DNA from 3 places in the Streptomyces sp. NPDC102437 genome. Region 3 is predicted to be linked to each of the others. Evidence: predicted binding sites of a transcription regulator. Region 3 holds the regulator's gene; each other region holds the start of a gene.
What was found. The regulator HrcA, encoded in region 3, represses chaperone genes, less so after heat shock. The targets are predictions, from matches to a motif close to TTNGCACTCNGNNNNNCNGAGTGCNAA.
Positions count from the first base shown of each region.

Region 1: a site for HrcA is predicted at 1,692-1,718, ahead of groL (chaperonin GroEL). Genes of this name have one in related genera too.
Region 2: a site for HrcA is predicted at 1,538-1,564, ahead of groES (co-chaperone GroES). Genes of this name have one in related genera too.

Region 1 covers NZ_JBIWKI010000048.1:17,819-21,090, reverse strand. Annotated here, with positions in the region: gene groL (chaperonin GroEL) at 1-1,529, opposite strand, end outside; gene ACIRJP_RS35810 (cold-shock protein) at 1,948-2,154, opposite strand; gene ACIRJP_RS35805 (MoaD/ThiS family protein) at 2,575-2,853, opposite strand; gene thrC (threonine synthase) at 2,884-3,272, opposite strand, start outside.
Region 2 covers NZ_JBIWKI010000004.1:280,163-283,434, reverse strand. Annotated here, with positions in the region: gene ACIRJP_RS07970 (polysaccharide deacetylase family protein) at 1-756, shown strand, start outside; partial or broken gene ACIRJP_RS07965 (polysaccharide deacetylase family protein) at 753-884, shown strand; gene ACIRJP_RS07960 (DUF6234 family protein) at 962-1,429, opposite strand; gene groES (co-chaperone GroES) at 1,716-2,024, shown strand; gene groL (chaperonin GroEL) at 2,123-3,272, shown strand, end outside.
Region 3 covers NZ_JBIWKI010000013.1:48,458-51,729, forward strand. Annotated here, with positions in the region: gene ACIRJP_RS18315 (DUF3097 domain-containing protein) at 1-514, opposite strand, end outside; gene ACIRJP_RS18320 (MBL fold metallo-hydrolase) at 547-1,269, opposite strand; gene hrcA (heat-inducible transcriptional repressor HrcA) at 1,469-2,485, shown strand; gene dnaJ (molecular chaperone DnaJ) at 2,486-3,272, shown strand, end outside.

The DNA of each region.
Region 1 (3,272 bases), on a different contig from region 3:
AGCGCGGCGATGGACGCGGCGTTCTGCAGGGCGGAGCGCGTGACCTTCGCCGGGTCGAGGATGCCCTCGGCGATCATGTCGACGTACTCGCCGGTCGCGGCGTTCAGACCGTGGCCGACGGCCAGGTTGCGCACCTTCTCGACGACGACGCCGCCCTCAAGACCGCCGTTGACGGCGATCTGCTTGAGCGGGGCCTCCAGCGCCAGCTTGACGGCGTTGGCGCCGGTCGCCTCGTCACCCGAGAGCTCCAGCTTCTCGAAGACGGCCGAGGCCTGGAGCAGAGCCACGCCACCACCGGCGACGATGCCCTCCTCGACGGCGGCCTTGGCGTTGCGCACCGCGTCCTCGATGCGGTGCTTGCGCTCCTTGAGCTCGACCTCGGTCGCGGCACCGGCCTTGATGACGGCCACGCCGCCGGCCAGCTTCGCGAGGCGCTCCTGAAGCTTCTCGCGGTCGTAGTCCGAGTCGGAGTTCTCGATCTCGGCGCGGATCTGGTTGACCCGGCCCTGGACCTGGTCGCTGTCACCGGCGCCGTCGACGATGGTCGTCTCGTCCTTGGTGATCACGACCTTGCGGGCGCGGCCGAGCAGGTCGAGACCGGCGTTCTCCAGCTTGAGGCCGACCTCCTCGGAGATGACGGTGCCACCGGTGAGGATGGCGATGTCGCCGAGCATGGCCTTGCGGCGGTCACCGAAGCCCGGGGCCTTGACGGCGACGGACTTGAAGGTGCCACGGATCTTGTTGACGACCAGGGTCGACAGGGCCTCGCCCTCGACGTCCTCGGCGATGATCAGCAGCGGCTTGCCGGACTGCATGACCTTCTCCAGCAGCGGAAGGAGGTCCTTCACGTTGCTGATCTTCGAGTTGACGATCAGGATGTACGGGTCGTCCAGGGACGACTCCATGCGCTCCATGTCGGTGGCGAAGTACGCCGAGATGTAGCCCTTGTCGAAGCGCATACCCTCGGTGAGCTCCAGCTCCAGACCGAAGGTCTGGGACTCCTCGACGGTGATGACGCCTTCCTTGCCGACCTTGTCCATGGCCTCGGCGATGAGCTCGCCGATCTGGGTGTCGGCGGCGGAGATGGAGGCCGTCGAAGCGATCTGCTCCTTGGTCTCCACGTCCTTGGCCTGCTCCAGGAGGGCGGCGGAGACGGCCTCGACGGCCTTCTCGATACCCCGCTTGAGGGCCATCGGGTTGGCACCCGCGGCGACGTTGCGCAGGCCCTCGCGGACGAGAGCCTGGGCGAGAACGGTGGCGGTGGTCGTACCGTCGCCGGCGACGTCGTCCGTCTTCTTGGCGACCTCCTTGACCAGCTCCGCACCGATCTTCTCGTACGGGTCCTCCAGCTCGATCTCCTTGGCGATGGAAACACCATCGTTGGTGATCGTGGGGGCGCCCCACTTCTTCTCAAGGACGACGTTGCGACCCTTGGGGCCAAGGGTGACCTTGACGGCGTCGGCGAGCTGGTTCATGCCGCGCTCGAGACCGCGCCGGGCCTCCTCGTCGAACGCGATGATCTTGGCCATGTGAAGTGGTCCTCCCGGACAGGGGTGGATTTCTCCGGACCGAGTGGCGCCCGCGACGGACGGCCTGCGTGAGCCGGTGGTTCCTTGCCCCACCGGCCCGCGGGCCTCACCGGCCCGGTCCAAGTTCTGTCACTCTCACCTGGAGAGTGCTAACGCCAATGATTAGCACTCGACCCCCTCGAGTGCAAGCGTCCCCCTCGGGATGTGGACAACCCGGGAGGGTCGCGGAGGGGTGTGGAGGGCTGTGGAAAACGTCCGGCGGCGCAGGCCGGGACGGCGTGCGCCGCCTTGTGTGCGCGGGGGGCGCACCGTCGCGCGCAGGGCGGCCGCGACGCACCGAGGGCCCGTACCCCCTGGGTACGGGCCCTCAGCGCGTGAGTGCAGTGCGTGAATGGTGTCGTTGGCCGACCGTTCGAACTCAGCCGACGGCGAGCTTGACCATGTCTGCCTGCGGCCCCTTCTGGCCCTGCGAGATCTCGAATTCAACTCGCTGACCCTCTTCGAGGGTGCGGTACCCGTCCATCTGGATCGCGCTGTAGTGGACGAAAACATCCGCACCACCGTCGACCGCGATGAAGCCGTACCCCTTCTCCGCGTTGAACCACTTGACGGTGCCCTGAGCCATGCCTAACTCCCCTATTACTGGCCCTTGCGCAGGACCGCACTTCGCGGACCCGGGTCAGAACTCACCCTCCGACAGGAGAGGGTGTGTGCGCCGGAACGCGTCGACCGCGGCTGAATGTATCTGCCCAACTGCCCTCTGCAACAGGTCAATCGGACGAGAATTCTCGGCCGCACCGAACGCCCGAATATGAGGAATTCATAAGATTCCTGGGCAAGTCGGGCCAGGCAAAGGCGACTTATGCCGCAAGCACATCGCACACTTTGGCTGCATCTTGTCGCGGCCGGGCGCATTCTCATATGCGGGCGGCACGGGCAACTCGGGGGACTTCCCACACTCTACCGCGCTCAACCATGCAGAATTGCCCCCTCACGATAGAAGCGGAGGGGGCAATTCGATAACGCGGTGGGGTCGGACGGGGCGTCAGCAGCCGCCGGCCACGGCCGGGATGATCGAGATACCGGCGCCGTCCGGCGTGGCCGTCTCCAGACCGCCTTCAAAGCGCACGTCGTCGTCGTTGACGTACACGTTCACGAAACGGCGCAGCTTGCCCTGGTCGTCCAGGACGCGGGCGGCGATGCCCGGGTGGTTCTGCTCCAGGGACTCGATGACCTGGGAGAGGGTCGAGCCCTCGGCCGGGACCTCGGCCTGGCCGCCCGTGTAGGTGCGGAGGATGGTGGGGATGCGGACCTTGACGCTCATGGTGGGTGCCCTTCCTGGAGTCTCGGGTGGTCAGCTGGTGGCGAGGCCGGCGGCGCGGAACGCGTCCAGGCTGGGACGGATCGTCGCGGTCGCCTGAGAGGTTTCGGCCACCGCGTCGAGGGTCTTGAGGCCGTCACCCGTGTTGAGTACGACGGTGGTCAGCGACGGGTCGATCAGACCGGCCTTGATGAGCTTCTTCGTCACGCCGACCGTCACGCCGCCCGCCGTCTCCGCGAAGATGCCCTCGGTGCGCGCCAGCAGCTTGATCGCGTCGACGACCTGCTCGTCGTTCACGTCCTCCACGGCGCCGCCGGTGCGGCGGGCGATGTCCAGGACGTACGGGCCGTCGGCCGGGTTGCCGATGGCGAGGGACTTGGCGATCGTGTTCGGCTTCTGCGGCCGGACGACGTCGTGGCCAC
Region 2 (3,272 bases), on a different contig from region 3:
GCACCCGACGGGTCCCATGAGAACGCGCAGCTCGCTCCGGCCGTGCGGGCGGCGCTGGCCAAGAAGTGGGGGCTGGAGAAGACGCCGCTGATCGCGCCGCCGCCACCCGCCGTGAAGCCGCGCATCACCACCCGTGAGGGGTTCGAGGTGAAGGGCGGCAACGACTCGCTGCCGCCGGTCTTCACCACCGTCCCGACCGAGGACCGGATCGTCTTCCTGACGATGGACGACGGCTCCGAGAAGGACCCCGAGCTGCTGCAGATGATGGACGAGCTGGACATCCCGTACAGCGCCTTCCTCAGCGACTACGAGGTGAGCGACAACTACGGGTACTTCGGTGAGGCCCAGCGGCTGGGCGTCTCCATCAACAACCACACGCTCAACCACCCCTATCTGCCCGGACTCCCGTACGACGAGCAGGAACGCGAGATCTGCCACCAGCAGGAGATCATCGAGAAGCAGTTCGGCAAGCGGCCCGTCCTCTTCCGCCCTCCGTACGGCAACTACAACGGCGACACCCTCCGCATCGCGCAGTCCTGCGGGATCAAGGCCGTGCCCCTCTGGAACGCCGAGGCGTTCCCGGACCACATGGAGTGGCGCGAGGATGACCAGGACCTGCACCCGGGCGACATCATCCTCACCCACTTCCGGGGGCGCGGTGAATGGGACGGCAGCATGGCCGACCTGGTCCGGGCGGTCATGAAGACCGTCACGGACCGGGGATACGCCGTGGCCCGGCTGGAGGACTACGTATGAGAAAGGCGCACCGGCTGCTGGCCGGACTGCTGGCGGCCGGTGCGCTCCTGGCCGCCACCGGCTGTGCCCAGTCGGTGGACCCGATCGAACGGCTGGGCCGCAAGGCCGCCCAGAAGGTGCATCACCCGCAGCGGACGCCCGCGGCGGGCCCGCCCGCGCACGGTGATCACAGCGAGTCGGGGTCGATGGTCGTGATCTCCTGCGGTCAGCTGCCGGAGTCCCGGCACTCGCGGCTGTCGCCGCTGAGGCACTGGTGGGCGGTCCGGCCGGGATCGTACGAGGGTGCGGGCGCCGGGTGCGAGCGGCGGTAGTCCTCGTGGCCTGCCTGCACGGTGACCACGCACAACGCCAGCGCCGCCAGCACCTGGAGCGCGCCCGCCCAGGGCCAGTTGCTGCGGATCAGCACGACGGCGATCAGGCAGATCACCGCGGCGATCGAGCCGAGGACGAGAACGGGCGTCCAGTCCATCGGCGGCGGGCCCGTGGCCTTTGAGCCGTCGAGGTCCGCTCGGGAGAAGGCCGACTGGATGGTGGCGACCGCACAGATCAGCCCCTCCAGGAGGATCAGCAGCAGCCCGAGCACCACATCGAGGCAGCCGTTCACGGTGCGAGATCGGTACGGGCGCCGCCCGGGCGCGGGGTCCGGCTGCCGGTACGGAGAAGGGCGGGTCATCTCCCCACGGTCGTACGGAACGGTCCGGTCAGTCCGTACGTTGCCTCCATGTTGCCCGGACTGTTGTCCGGACCGGTGTCCGGAAGTGCCGCGCCACGAACGTCTGAATTGGCACTCCGCTTGACCGAGTGCTAATCCCGGTCATAGTCTCGGTGCTGGCACTCACCACTGGAGAGTGCCAGCAGTACTGCGCGACTGGCAGGTCCGGCACCCGCGACGACGGATCGACCTGGTCGCCACCCAAAGACTGTTACCCCGTGAGATCTCCGAAGGGGGAGACCGGATCGTGTCGACCGCCAGCACCAAGGTTGCGATCAAGCCGCTCGAGGACCGCATTGTGGTCCAGCCGCTCGACGCCGAGCAGACCACGGCCTCCGGCCTGGTCATTCCGGACACCGCCAAGGAGAAGCCCCAGGAGGGCGTCGTCCTGGCCGTGGGCCCGGGCCGCTTCGAGAACGGCGAGCGCCTTCCGCTCGACGTCAAGACCGGCGACGTCGTGCTGTACAGCAAGTACGGCGGCACCGAGGTGAAGTACAACGGCGAGGAGTACCTCGTCCTCTCGGCCCGCGACGTGCTCGCGATCGTCGAGAAGTAATTCACCCACGTTTGCTTCTGTTCTGCGCCCCTGGCCCCCGCGAATAACCAGCCGGGTGGTCGGGGGCGCAGTTCGTTCGAGAGGAAAGCTCAGCTCCCATGGCGAAGATCCTGAAGTTCGACGAGGACGCCCGTCGCGCCCTTGAGCGCGGCGTCAACAAGCTTGCCGACACGGTCAAGGTGACGATCGGCCCCAAGGGCCGCAACGTCGTCATCGACAAGAAGTTCGGCGCTCCCACCATCACCAACGACGGTGTCACCATCGCGCGCGAGGTCGAGCTCGACGACCCGTACGAGAACCTCGGTGCCCAGCTGGTGAAGGAGGTGGCGACCAAGACCAACGACGTCGCGGGTGACGGTACGACCACCGCCACCGTGCTGGCCCAGGCGCTCGTCCGCGAGGGTCTGCGCAACGTCGCCGCCGGTGCCTCCCCGGCCGCCCTGAAGAAGGGCATCGACGCCGCGGTCAAGGCCGTGTCCGAGGAGCTCCTCGCGACCGCCCGCCCGATCGAGGACAAGACCGACATCGCCGCCGTGGCCGCGCTCTCCGCGCAGGACCCGCAGGTCGGCGAGCTCATCGCGGACGCGATGGACAAGGTCGGCAAGGACGGTGTCATCACCGTCGAGGAGTCCAACACCTTCGGTCTGGACCTCGACTTCACCGAGGGCATGGCCTTCGACAAGGGCTACCTGTCCCCGTACATGGTGACCGACCAGGAGCGTATGGAGGCCGTCCTCGACGACCCGTACATCCTGATCCACCAGGGCAAGATCGGCTCGATCCAGGAGCTGCTCCCGCTGCTGGAGAAGGTCATCCAGGCCGGTGGCTCCAAGCCGCTGCTGATCATCGCCGAGGACGTCGAGGGCGAGGCGCTGTCGACCCTCGTCGTCAACAAGATCCGTGGCACCTTCAACGCCGTCGCGGTGAAGGCCCCGGGCTTCGGTGACCGCCGCAAGGCCATGCTCGGCGACATCGCCACCCTCACCGGTGCGACCGTCATCGCCGAGGAGGTCGGCCTCAAGCTCGACCAGGCCGGTCTGGACGTGCTGGGCACCGCCCGCCGCGTCACCGTCTCCAAGGACGACACCACGATCGTGGACGGCGGCGGCGAGCCCGGCGACGTCAAGGGCCGGGTCAACCAGATCAAGGCCGAGATCGACGCCACCGACTCCGACTGGGACCGCGAGAAGCTCCAGGAGCGCCTCGCGAAGCTGGCCGGCGGCGTGTGCGTGATCCGCGTCGGTGCCG
Region 3 (3,272 bases):
CCAGGTGGTCGACCAGGACGCCCAGCCTGGCGTCCGGGCCGGGGGAGAACTCGCGCACGACGGAGGGAAGGTCGTCGATGCCCTCCAGGTACTCGACGACCACGCCCTCGATCCGCAGGTCGTCGCCCCAGACCCGCTCGACCAGCTCCGCGTCGTGCCGGCCCTCCACATAGATCCGGCCCGCCCGCGCGACCCGGGCGCGCGCCCCGGGCACCGCGACCGAACCGGAGGCCGTCCGCGCGGGGCGCACCGGAGCGGCGGCCGAGGGGCGCACGAGGGTGACGACCCGGCCCTCCAGCAGGAAGCCGCGCGGCTCCATCGGGAACACCCGGTGCTTGCCGAAGCGGTCCTCCAGGGTCACCGTCGGACCCTGGGCCGTCTTCTCGCAGCGGATCACCGCGCCGCAGAATCCGGTGGCGACCTCCTCCACGACCAGATCGGCTTCGGCGGGGACCTCGGGAACGGGGGCGGACCTCTTCCACGGCGGGGTCAGATCCGGCTGGTAGCTGCGCATCGGACGACGATAGGACGACTTGGCCCCGGGGGTCACGACACGCCGAAGCGCATGGCCAGTTGTTCGCGCTGGTCGCGTACGAACGCCGCGTCCACCACCGCCCCGTGCCCCGGCACGTACACCGCGTCCTCGCCGCCCAGCGCCAGCAGCCGGTCCAGGGAGGCCGGCCAGCGGGCGGGGAAGGCGTCCCGGCCCGCCTGCGGTTCGCCGGACTCCTCGACCAGGTCGCCGCAGAGCACGATCGCGGGGGAGCCGGGAACGACCGCCACCAGGTCGTGGCCGCTGTGCGCGGGGCCCACGTCGGCCAGCAGCACCTCGCGTCCGCCGCCCAGATCGAGCGTCCACTCGCCGTACACCTCGTGCTGCGGCGCGACCAGCGCGTCGACGGCCTCCGCCGCGTCGTGCTCCTCGACCCCATGGCGCACGGCCGAGGTGTGCAGCTCGTCCTTCGCGTGCTTCAGCAGCTCGGCCATGCCGACCGCCCCGTACACCTGGGCGCCGGAGAACGCGGCGGTGCCCAGCACATGGTCGAAATGGGGATGGCTGAGTGCGATATGCGTCACCCTCCGGCCGAGCAGGGCCTGCGCCTGGGCCCGCACCTCGGCGCCCTCGCGGAGAGTCGATCCGGTGTCGTAGAGGAGCACTCCGTCCGTTCCGGCCACCAGCGCGACCGTCGCGTCCCACCCGGGAAGGCGCCTCCGGCCCACTCCGTGACCGAGTCGCTCCCACCCGAACTCTTCCCAAGAGGCATCCATACCGTGACGCTATCGGCAAACCACCTGCGAGGTCGCGAGGTAGCGTGGCCGGTCGCCCTTGCTAGGTCCCCACTCGGCCGCCGTACACTGGCCGGGGGGTTGCTGGCACTCGCGTTGACAGAGTGCCAGGCGGATTCCTGGGCAGAGAAACAGGAACGACCCGAGAACCAACGAGGAAACACAGCTGGAGGTGTGCGCGATGCTCAGCGAACGCAGACTCGAAGTGCTTCGCGCCATCGTCCAGGACTATGTCGGCACGGAGGAGCCCGTCGGCTCCAAGGCGCTCACCGAGCGGCACAAGCTGGGGGTCTCCCCGGCGACCGTCCGCAACGACATGGCGGTGCTGGAGGACGAGGGCTTCATCGCCCAGCCCCACACCAGCGCGGGACGCATCCCGACGGACAAGGGCTACCGGCTCTTCGTCGACAAGCTCGCGGGGGTCAAACCCCTCTCGACGCCGGAACGTCGCGCCATTCACAATTTCCTCGACGGCGCGGTCGACCTCGACGACGTCGTGGGCCGCACCGTACGGCTGCTCGCGCAGCTGACCCGGCAGGTCGCCATCGTGCAGTACCCCTCGCTGACCCGTTCGACGGTGCGGCACGTGGAACTGCTCTCCCTGGCACCCGCCCGGCTGATGCTCGTGCTCATCACGGACACCGGCCGGGTCGAACAGCGCATGATCGACTGCCCCGCCCCGTTCGGCGAGACTTCTCTCGCCGATCTGCGGGCCCGGCTCAACAGCCGGGTCGTCGGACGCCGCTTCGCGGACGTCCCGCAGCTGGTGCAGGACCTGCCGGAATCCTTCGAGAGCGAGGACCGGGGAACCGTGTCCACCGTGCTCTCCATCCTGCTCGAAACCCTCGTCGAGGAGACGGAGGAGCGGCTGATGATCGGCGGCACCTCCAACCTCACCCGCTTCGGGCACGACTTCCCGGTGATGATCCGGCCGGTGCTGGAGGCACTGGAGGAGCAGGTCGTGCTGCTGAAGCTGCTCGGCGAGGCCAAGGACTCGGGCATGACCGTACGTATCGGGCACGAGAACGCCCACGAGGGGCTCAACTCCACGTCCGTCGTCGCGGTCGGCTACGGTTCGGGCGACGAGGCAGTCGCCAAACTCGGCGTGGTCGGACCGACCCGCATGGACTACCCCGGAACGATGGGAGCGGTACGCGCAGTGGCACGTTACGTCGGACAGATCCTGGCGGAGTCGTAAGTGGCCACGGACTACTACGCCGTACTCGGCGTACGCCGCGACGCATCCCAGGACGAGATCAAGAAGGCATTCCGGCGGCTCGCCCGCGAGCTGCACCCGGATGTGAACCCCGATCCGAAGACCCAGGAGCGGTTCAAGGAGATCAACGCCGCCTACGAGGTGCTGTCGGACCCGCAGAAGAAGCAGGTCTACGACCTCGGCGGCGACCCGCTGTCCGCCTCCGGCGGCGCCGGCGCGGGCGGATTCGGACAGGGCGGCTTCGGCAACTTCTCCGACATCATGGACGCGTTCTTCGGCACGTCGTCGCAGCGCGGACCCCGTTCGCGCACCCGGCGCGGCCAGGACGCGATGATCCGTCTGGAGATCGATCTCGCCGAGGCGGCGTTCGGCACCACCAAGGACATCCAGGTCGACACGGCCGTCGTCTGTACGACGTGCAGCGGTGAGGGCGCCGCCCCCGGCACCTCCGCCCAGACCTGTGACATGTGCCGCGGCCGCGGCGAGGTCTCCCAGGTCACCCGGTCCTTCCTCGGCCAGGTCATGACCTCGCGGCCCTGCCCGCAGTGCCAGGGCTTCGGCACGGTCGTGCCGACCCCGTGCCCGGAGTGCGCCGGCGACGGCCGCATCCGCTCGCGGCGCACGCTCACCGTGAAGATCCCCGCCGGTGTCGACAACGGCACCCGCATCCAGCTCGCGGGCGAGGGCGAGGTCGGCCCCGGTGGCGGCCCGGCCGGCGATCTGTACGTGGAGATCCACGAGCTCTCGCACTCGGTGTTCCAGCGCCGCG